One region of the Microbacterium deferens genome, then DNA from elsewhere that is predicted to be linked to it. Evidence: predicted binding sites of a transcription regulator. Region 1 holds the regulator's gene; the other holds the start of a gene.
What was found. The regulator LexA, encoded in region 1, represses DNA repair genes until DNA is damaged. The targets are predictions, from matches to a motif close to TCGAACANNTGTTCGA.
Positions count from the first base shown of each region.

Region 2: a site for LexA is predicted at 2,295-2,310, ahead of ABTU82_RS16530 (HNH endonuclease signature motif containing protein). Genes of this name have one in related genera too.

Region 1 covers NZ_JBEUWT010000004.1:24,005-28,196, reverse strand. Annotated here, with positions in the region: gene ABTU82_RS13920 (S9 family peptidase) at 1-1,876, opposite strand, end outside; gene lexA (transcriptional repressor LexA) at 1,909-2,586, opposite strand; gene ABTU82_RS13910 (LysM peptidoglycan-binding domain-containing protein) at 2,854-3,210, shown strand; gene ABTU82_RS13905 (histidinol-phosphate transaminase) at 3,231-4,192, shown strand, end outside.
Region 2 covers NZ_JBEUWT010000007.1:20,648-24,839, reverse strand. Annotated here, with positions in the region: gene ABTU82_RS16535 (NUDIX domain-containing protein) at 1-749, shown strand, start outside; gene ABTU82_RS16530 (HNH endonuclease signature motif containing protein) at 746-2,284, opposite strand; gene ABTU82_RS16525 (RNA-binding S4 domain-containing protein) at 2,389-2,769, opposite strand; gene ABTU82_RS16520 (lysoplasmalogenase family protein) at 2,766-3,455, opposite strand; partial or broken gene ABTU82_RS16515 (low temperature requirement protein A) at 3,643-4,192, shown strand, end outside.

The DNA.
Region 1 (4,192 bases):
AGGCCGCACCGAGGAACGCCAGTTCGCTCTCGAGAGCGTGGACGATCGTTTCGGCGGTGCGGAAGCCGTGCCCCTCGCCGTCGTACAGGACGTACGCGTGCGGGACCCCTCGCGCGACGAGGGCATCGCGGATGGCCTCGGCCTGCGCGGGCGGTACGACGGCGTCTTCCGACCCCTGGAGGATGAGCATCGGCACACGGAATCGGTCGGCCGACGTCAGCGGTGAGCGCTCGATGTAGAGCGGCTCGGCCTCGGGGAGCGGGCCGATGAGGCCGTCGAGATAGCGCGCTTCGAAGTCGTGCGTGTCGGCGGCGAGGGCACGGGCGTCCCCGACGCCGTACCGCGAGATACCGGCCGCGAAGACGTCGGTGCGGACGAGGGCCGACAGCACCGTCCATCCGCCGGCGGAGCCGCCCTCGATCGCGATCCGCGACGGGTCGGCGAGCCCGTCGTCGCTGAGAGCGGTCGCGGCGGCGGCCACGTCGTCGACGTCGACGACGCCCCACTGCCCGCGAAGGCGATCGCGGTAGGGGCGTCCGTAGCCGGTCGAACCGCCGTAGTTGACGTCGAGCACACCGATTCCGCGGCTTGTGAAGTACGCGATCTTGGCCGACGCCGCAGGACCCACGTGCGACGTCGGACCCCCGTGCACCAGCACGAGGTACGGCGGCTTCTCATCCGCCGGGGCGGTCACCTCGGGATTCGTCGGCGGGTAGGCGAAGGCATGCACCGGCCCGTGGGGTCCGGGGGCGGTGATCGACCGCGCGGTCGGGAACCACTCCGGGCCCGGGCCGTTCGAGCCGCCGGCGAGGCGTTCCACCGTCGGAGCACCGAGATCGCTCGCGTCGACGAGCCAGAGACCGGCGCCGCCCGAGGCGGTCGCACCCGAGACGAGCGCGCGCGTCGTCGAGACGTCCTCGACGGCAGCGCCGGCGACGATCGGTACCGGCAGCGGGTCGACCCGGTCGCCGTCGACCATGACGAGTTCGTCGGCCCCGTTCGTGCGGACCGCGACGAGGCGACCGTCGTCGAGCGCTCCGAACCAGCGCGTACCGAGCACCCAGAGCGCGCCGCCGGTGTCGGCGTCTGCCGGAGCCAGGGCGACGGGCGCGGCGTCGCCGTCTGCACGCCAGAGGTTCCACCGTCCGGTCGGGTCATCGGAGTAGGTCACCTCGTTCGGGGCCGTCCACACCGGCTGCAGCGCGGCCGTGCCGCGGGCGTTGATCGTCCGCGGAGCGGATGCGCGGCCGTCGACGATCTCGGCGATGCGCAGCTGCGTGCGATCCCAGGGCATGTCGGGGTGGTTCCACGCGACCCAGGCCAGACGCGCGCCGTCGGGAGAGATCGCGGGTTGCGCGACGAAGTCGGTGCCGCCCGCCACGCTCACGAGGCGATCGGCATCGTCGGCGGCCGACCCGTCGAGCGGGATCCGCACGATGTCGCGAGCGGGTACCGGGGCTCCTTCGTGGCGTTCGCGGACGGCCAGCAGCGTCCCTGCGCCCCACGTGAGTCCCGCGAATCGCGCGGAGGGGTCATCGGGGGTGAGCGGGCGCGGGCGACCGCCGGGCGTGAGTGCCCACACGCGTTGGTCGGATTTCTCGGAGAAGACCAGCTCGCCGTCGGCGGCCGTCCACGCACCGCCTCCGTACTCGTGGACGCGCGAGCGCGCGCTGAGCGGAGCGGGGAGTAGATCGTCGATCGATCCGTCGGGTCGCCGGCGCAGGACCGTCGTTCGTCCGCCCTCGGAGGGCATCGTCTGACCCCACCAGATGTCGTCGCCGACGAAACGTGCTCCGTCGGTGCGCGGAGACGCAGCGGCGACAGACGTCGCACGGAAGGGGGAGGGCCAGGAACCGTAGGGGAGCGGGGAATCCATCCCCTCACCCTAGGGCGGGGGTCGGACGGGGATCAGACGGCCCGCAGCACCGCCACGACCTTGCCGAGGACGACGGCGTCGTCGCCGAGGATCGGCTCGAAGGCGCTGTTGCGCGGGAGGAGCCAGGTGTGGCCGTCGCGTCGGCGGAACGTCTTCACCGTGGCCTCGTCATCGAGCATCGCCGCGACGATCTCGCCGTTCTCGGCGTTCTGCTGCGAACGCACGACCACCCAGTCGCCGTCGCAGATGGCGGCGTCGATCATCGACTCGCCCGAGACCTTCAGCATGAACAGATCGCCCTTGCCCACGAGCTGTCGGGGCAGGGGGAAGATCTCATCCACCTGCTGGTCGGCGGTGATGGGAACTCCGGCGGCGATGCGCCCGACGAGGGGGACGAGCGCGGCGTCGCCCACGGCCGGGGCGTTGTCGGCGGGGTTCTCGACCGACGTGCCGGGGAGGTCGATCAGCACTTCCATCGCGCGCGTCTTGCCGGGGTCGCGACGGAGGTAGCCGCTCAATTCGAGCTGGTTGAGCTGGTGCGTGACGCTGGAGAGCGATTTGAGTCCGACCGCGTCGCCGATCTCTCGCATGCTGGGCGGGTACCCGTGACGGCTGATCGAGCGCTGGATCACTTCGAGGATCGCCATCTGCTTGTCGCTCAGGCTCTTGCGGCGGCGGGTCTGCGGTTTATCCCGGGCGCCGGACGGCATCGCGTCGCTCATTCTGGCTGCTCCCTCTCGCGCCCGAGGGGCGCCGGTCTTCGAATGTCGGAGGTCCGTGATGGTGTCTCCCTGTCGAAACCGTATACGGATTCGCACGCACTCAGCGGCTGCCTGCCGCGTGTCGCGTTCGATCCATCTCCGAGAAGAACGGTGTTGACACCCTGACTGTATCGAAGATAGATTCGGAAGAGAGCTTCGCATCCGGTACTCCGGCCCGAGCGCCGGATGCGAATCTCTCACCTGAGGAGGAACCCCATGACCAGCATCGGCATCGCCCCCGTCGTCCCGACCACGCGTCTTCGTCTGACTGCGCGCGGTCGCCGGGTGCTCACCGGTCTCGCCGCGTTCCCGTTCGTGGTGGCCATCGCCGTCGCGGCGATCAGCGGCGGTTCTGCGCTGGCATCCCGCGATGCGGGTGCGCCAGCGGGCACGTTCACCGAGGTCACCGTCATGGCCGGTGAGTCGCTCTGGGGCATCGCCCAGGAGGTCGCGCCGTCCGCCGATCCGCGCGACGTGGTCGACGCGATCGTGCGACTGAACGCCCTCGATGGGGTGGAGCTCTCCGCGGGCCAGCGGCTCGCCATTCCTGCGGAGTACTCCTCGGCCCCCTGAGCCCGCCCTACCATCGAAGGGTGACCACGAGGCTCGATGACCTTCCGCTCCGCGACGATCTGCGCGGAATGAAACCCTACGGTGCGCCCCAGGCGGCGTTGCCGGTAGCTCTGAACGTGAACGAGAACACGCATCCGGTGCCCGACGACGTCGCCGGTGACATCCTCGACGCGGTGGCACGTGCCCTGCGCGATGTGAACCGTTACCCCGACCGCGAGTTCACCGCACTTCGCGAAGCGTTCGCCGACTACCTGGGCGAGGGGCTCACTCGCGAGCAGATCTGGGCCGGTAACGGGTCGAACGAGGTACTTCAGCACCTGCTGCAGGCCTTCGCGGGGCCCGGTCGCACCGCCTTCTCGTTCGATCCGACGTATTCGATGTACCCGCTGCTCACGCGAGGCACGGGCGCCCGATGGGTGTCGGGTGCGCGGTCGCACGACTACACCGTGTCGGCCGCCTCGGCGGCCGAGCAGATCTCGGAGGTGCGCCCTGACGTGACCTTCCTCTGCGCGCCGAACAACCCAACCGGAACCCCGATGTCGCTCGACGTGATCGAGGCCGCCTATGACGCGACCGAGGGCATCGTCATCGTCGACGAGGCGTATCAGGAGTTCGCCCCGCACGACGCGCCCTCGGCGGTCAGCCTCCTCCCCGGGCGAGAGCGCCTGGTCGTGTCTCGCACGATGAGCAAGGCCTTCGCCTTCGCGGGAGCACGGGTCGGATACCTCGCGGCCGATCCCGCGCTGATCGACGCCTTACGACTCGTACGGCTGCCGTATCACCTGAGTGCGCTCACCCAGGCGGCGGCGACGGCGGCTCTCGGACACGCCGCCACGATGCTCGGCATGGTCGACGAGATCGTGTCGCAGCGCGACCGGATCTCCGCGACCGTCGAAGCCCTCGGATATCAGGCGCACGAGTCGTGGACGAACTTCGTGCTGTTCGGGGGCGTATCAGACCCGGCAGCGACCTGGCAGGCGTT
Region 2 (4,192 bases), on a different contig from region 1:
CGCTTCCCGGCGGAGCGCGTCATCAGGGCGAGTCGGCCCACGATGCCGCCCTGCGCGAATCGGCGGAGGAAGCCGGGGTTCCGGCCGGGTCGGTCGCGCCGCGGTTCGTGAACGTCTTCGACCTCGGTGTCTGGAGCTACACGACCCTCGTCGGCGATGTCGTGGTGCCGTTCGAGCCCGTGATCAGCGATCCCGAGAGCCGCGCGCTCGCCTGGGTTGCGGTCGAGGAGGTCGATCGGCGGCCGCTGCATCCCTCGTTCGCCGACGCGTGGAGGCTTCTGCGCCCTCTGCTGGAGGTGCGCCCGACGATCGTCGTCGACGTCGCGAATGTCATGGGCTCGGTGCCCGATGGCTGGTGGCGCGATCGCGCCGGCGCCGCCGACAGGCTCATCCAGCGGCTGGGCGCTCTCGCGGCGTCGGGAGTGCCCGCGTCCGCTCTGGGTCTGGGGGCGACCGGCTGGTTCACCCCGATCGTCGCGGTCGTCGAGGGGCAGGCGAAGACGGTGGATGCTGCGCCCGAGGGCGTCGTGATCGCTCGTGCCGAAGCATCCGGAGACGACGAGATCGTGGCGCAGACCGCAGCGCTCGTCGACTCGTCGACCGCGGCGCTCGTCGACTCGTCGGCCGCGGCCGGGGCGGGGGCCGGGGCCGTGGTCGTGGTCACGAGCGACCGTGCGCTCGCCGATCGGGTGCGCGCTCTCGGCGCCACGGTGCACGGCGCGGGATGGCTGCTCGACCTGCTGGCCTAGTTCGTCGGTGCTGCCGCCCCCGGTGGTGGGCGGAACCGGGCAAGTGGCGGCGAGATGTCGGCCCACGCGTAGGTGAGTGCGAGCCGCGGGACGAGCACGGATGGTTCTCCTCGTGCGGGTGGCGGGTGGAGCACGAAGTCGCCGTCGCCCTCTCGAGTGATGCGCCACCGGTGGTGGTGGAGTTGCATGTGGTGGAACCGGCAGAGAAGGATGCCGCGGTCGGTGTCGGTTCGGCCACCCTCGGAGTAGGGGTCGATGTGGTGGGCTTCGCACATCGAGGCGGGGCGGTCGCAACCGTGCCAGCGGCATCCACCATCGCGAAGGGCCAGGGTGAGGCGTTGCCCGGAGCTGAAGAGGCGCTGTTCGCGTCCGAGGCGGAGGGGCTCGCCGGCGCCGTCGACCCAGACGGTGCGGGTGCCGCTGTCGCAGGCGCGTTGTGCGGCGACCCACGCGGGGAGAGCCGCCAATCCGTCTTCGAGGTGTGCGACCGCGGGGGCTCCGTCGTGACTCGTCTGCCACGCCTGGTCGGTGACGACGATGCGTACCCCGGCTTGGCGGGTGCCGTGCACGGCTTTCGCATCGGCGAGGACGCCCGCGCGCAGGATGTCGAGGAGCAGGTCGAACTCGAGTTGCGTGTTGGTGCGCGGGTCGTCGCGCAGCTCAGCGGCGGCGGCCTTCTCGTCGTCGGCGATGAAGCGGGGTCCGCCGCGGCGAGGACGGAGGGCGGAGTCGAACACGCTCTGCAGGAAGGCGGCGGACTCGTCGTCGAAGGTGAGGTGCCCGTGCGAGACACCGTGGGTGTCTTTCCACATCCGGAACGAGCGACCGTCGAACCGCGCGGCGAACCGTTGCTCCGCTCCGTCGGGGTCGAGTCGGTCACGGATCGTGCGCGCCGCCGCCGCGAGCTCTTCGACCGTGCGGTGGGTAGCCTCTTCGGTCAGTTGCACTGCGGCCAATGACCACGCCTCGGCGAACTCCGCGTCGACGGTGCAGTCGCCAGGCGCAGGGGGATCGCCGAGACCTCGGAGGATGGCGTGGTGCTGCGCCGCACTCAGCGTTCCGGCCAACTGTGCTCGCCCGAGCGAGGCGTGCCACGGCTCACGCGCCGGTCTCGCCGTGCCCGCGTCGTCGCCGGCGTCGGCTGCATCCACGGCATCGTCAGCCGACGGTGCCCGTGCCGCGCCGAGCAGGTTCGCCCCGTCGAGCAGCGACTCGCCCAGCCGCACCTGTTTGGCGGCTTCGGTGCGGGTCGTGCCGGTGATCTCCTGCACCATACTCACTGCGCTGCGGTGGCCCTCGCCGGCGGCCACGCCATCGTGGCCCTGCTCGCGCCGCGACCGCGCGGCGAGCACTCCTGAGGCAGCGATGCGCAGCGAGGCGAGCGCTTCGATGACCCTCGTCGATTCACGGATCATGCGCAGCACGTCAGCGTCGCGCGCCTCGGCAACCGTCGTCGGCAGCGCACCGGCATCGACCTCGCCGACGACGTCGCGCAGCACACCGAGGTGCTGGTGGATGTCGTCGAAGAAGCTCATGCATACATTATCGAACATACCTACGACATCGGATGGCGAAGATGGCGCATCGGTGGATAACTCCCGTGATCGCCGCCCAGGAGGAGGATCGAACGAGGCAGGTTTCAGTACTCGAGGTCGCGTCCGCGGAGCTTCTCGATGTCGCGCCGATCGCGTTTGGTGGGACGACCGGCTCCCCTGTCGCGCACTGGCACGAAGGGCGTGCTCTCGCGCGGCGGGGGCGGGGGAGTGCGGTCTTCCGCGGCGGCCGCGGCCTGCACGGCGCCGACCCGCTTCACGATCGTCTCGCGCACGACCAACATGCGATCGAACCCGGCGATGCGCACGCGCAACTCGTCTCCGGGCCGCACCTGTTGGGCGGCTTTCGCCTTCTCGCCGTTGACGCGCACGTGGCCGGCGCGACACGCGGCGGTGGCCAGCGACCGGGTCTTGTAGACGCGCACCGCCCACAACCAGGCGTCGACGCGCGCGGATGCCGCCGTCATCGGGCGGCCGTCCGCTCTTGCCGCCGGACGGCGATCACGACGCCTGCCGCGATCAGGCCCTGGCCGACGGTGTACGTGAGCATCACGAGCGGGCTCGTCACCGGCGGCATCGCCTCGGGGGTGAAGAGGCGGAACGCGAGCAGCGTGTCGGAGGCGAGGAAGAACGCCGCCCCGATCGTGATGATCCGGTGGGTGCGAGCGGCGGTGGCGGCCGTTCCCGCGAGCACCACTCCGTAGATCGCGACGGCCACGGTCAGTGCTCCGAGGCGCGGCCAGAGCACCGCGAGCAAGATGCCCCACCACAGGGCGTAGATGATCGTCCACGCGGGAAGCGGACGCGTCGGGAGCACGCGCGCGAAGAGCCAGATGTAGGCCAGGTGGGCGAGTCCGAAGCATCCGAGCATCACCGGCAGCTCCGGTGCGAAGGGGAAGAACGTCGCCGCGCCGTCTCCGAGCCACGACAGCGCGATGGCGACGAAGAGCAGCGAGAACGGCGCGCCCCAGGCCGTGCCGCGCCCGGCCCACAGCAGCGCGATCGCCAGCGCCGGCATGAGGAGGAGCTTGGTCGGGCCGGCCAGGGCGTCGGCGCCGAAGCCGAGCGCGACGACGTGGACGACCGACAGCACCGCGTAGGGCACGAAGCCCCACGTCCACGTCGGCAGCGTTGCCGTTCGTTGCTCGTGCATGGTGTCCTCCGGGTTCGCTCCATCGTAGGCGGGCTGCACGCCCCGTACTCATGAGGTGAGCGGCGTGCTGTCGCGGATGGGCTTGCGGCGGATGAGTGCGCGCGATGCGGATGCGTCGGGTCGCGTGGCGAGTGCGCTCGAGCTGGTCGAGTTCGAGGACACGGTGGTGACCTTCGGCTACGTGATCATGCGGCTGGCGATGGTCGGGCAGTGGGTGCGGCTCGCCGCATCCGATCCCGCTTCGACGGGCACCGTGGTGCGCTTCGCCGTCGGCATCACCGGCGTGCAGGTGCTGTGGGTGGCGCGCCTCGGGCTGCCCGAGGCCGGGCAGCTGTGGACCTTCTTCCCTGTTCACGTTGCTGCTGCTCGGCGAGAGTCTGGTGGCGTCCTCGAACGCTCTGATCGATGCGCTCGCCGCGGGGGAGCGCCTGGCGGATCTGCTGTGGCTCGCCGCATCCGGTCTCGTCATCACCGCCGCGATCTGGTGGATCTACTACGCCCGCGAGCAGCACGAGGCCCTCTCGAACGCCCGTCGCGGGTTCGCGTTCGGGTATCCGCACTACGCGATCTTCGCGGCGGTGGGGGCGGTTGTCGGTCGGGGTGGAGGTCGAGATCGACAAGGTCACGGGGCAGACGGAGGTGCCGGATGCTGTCGCCGGACTCGCGCTGACGTTGCCGGTCGCCGTGTTCCTGGCGGTGGTCTGGGCGGTGCCGCTGCGCCGTCAGGTCGCGAGATG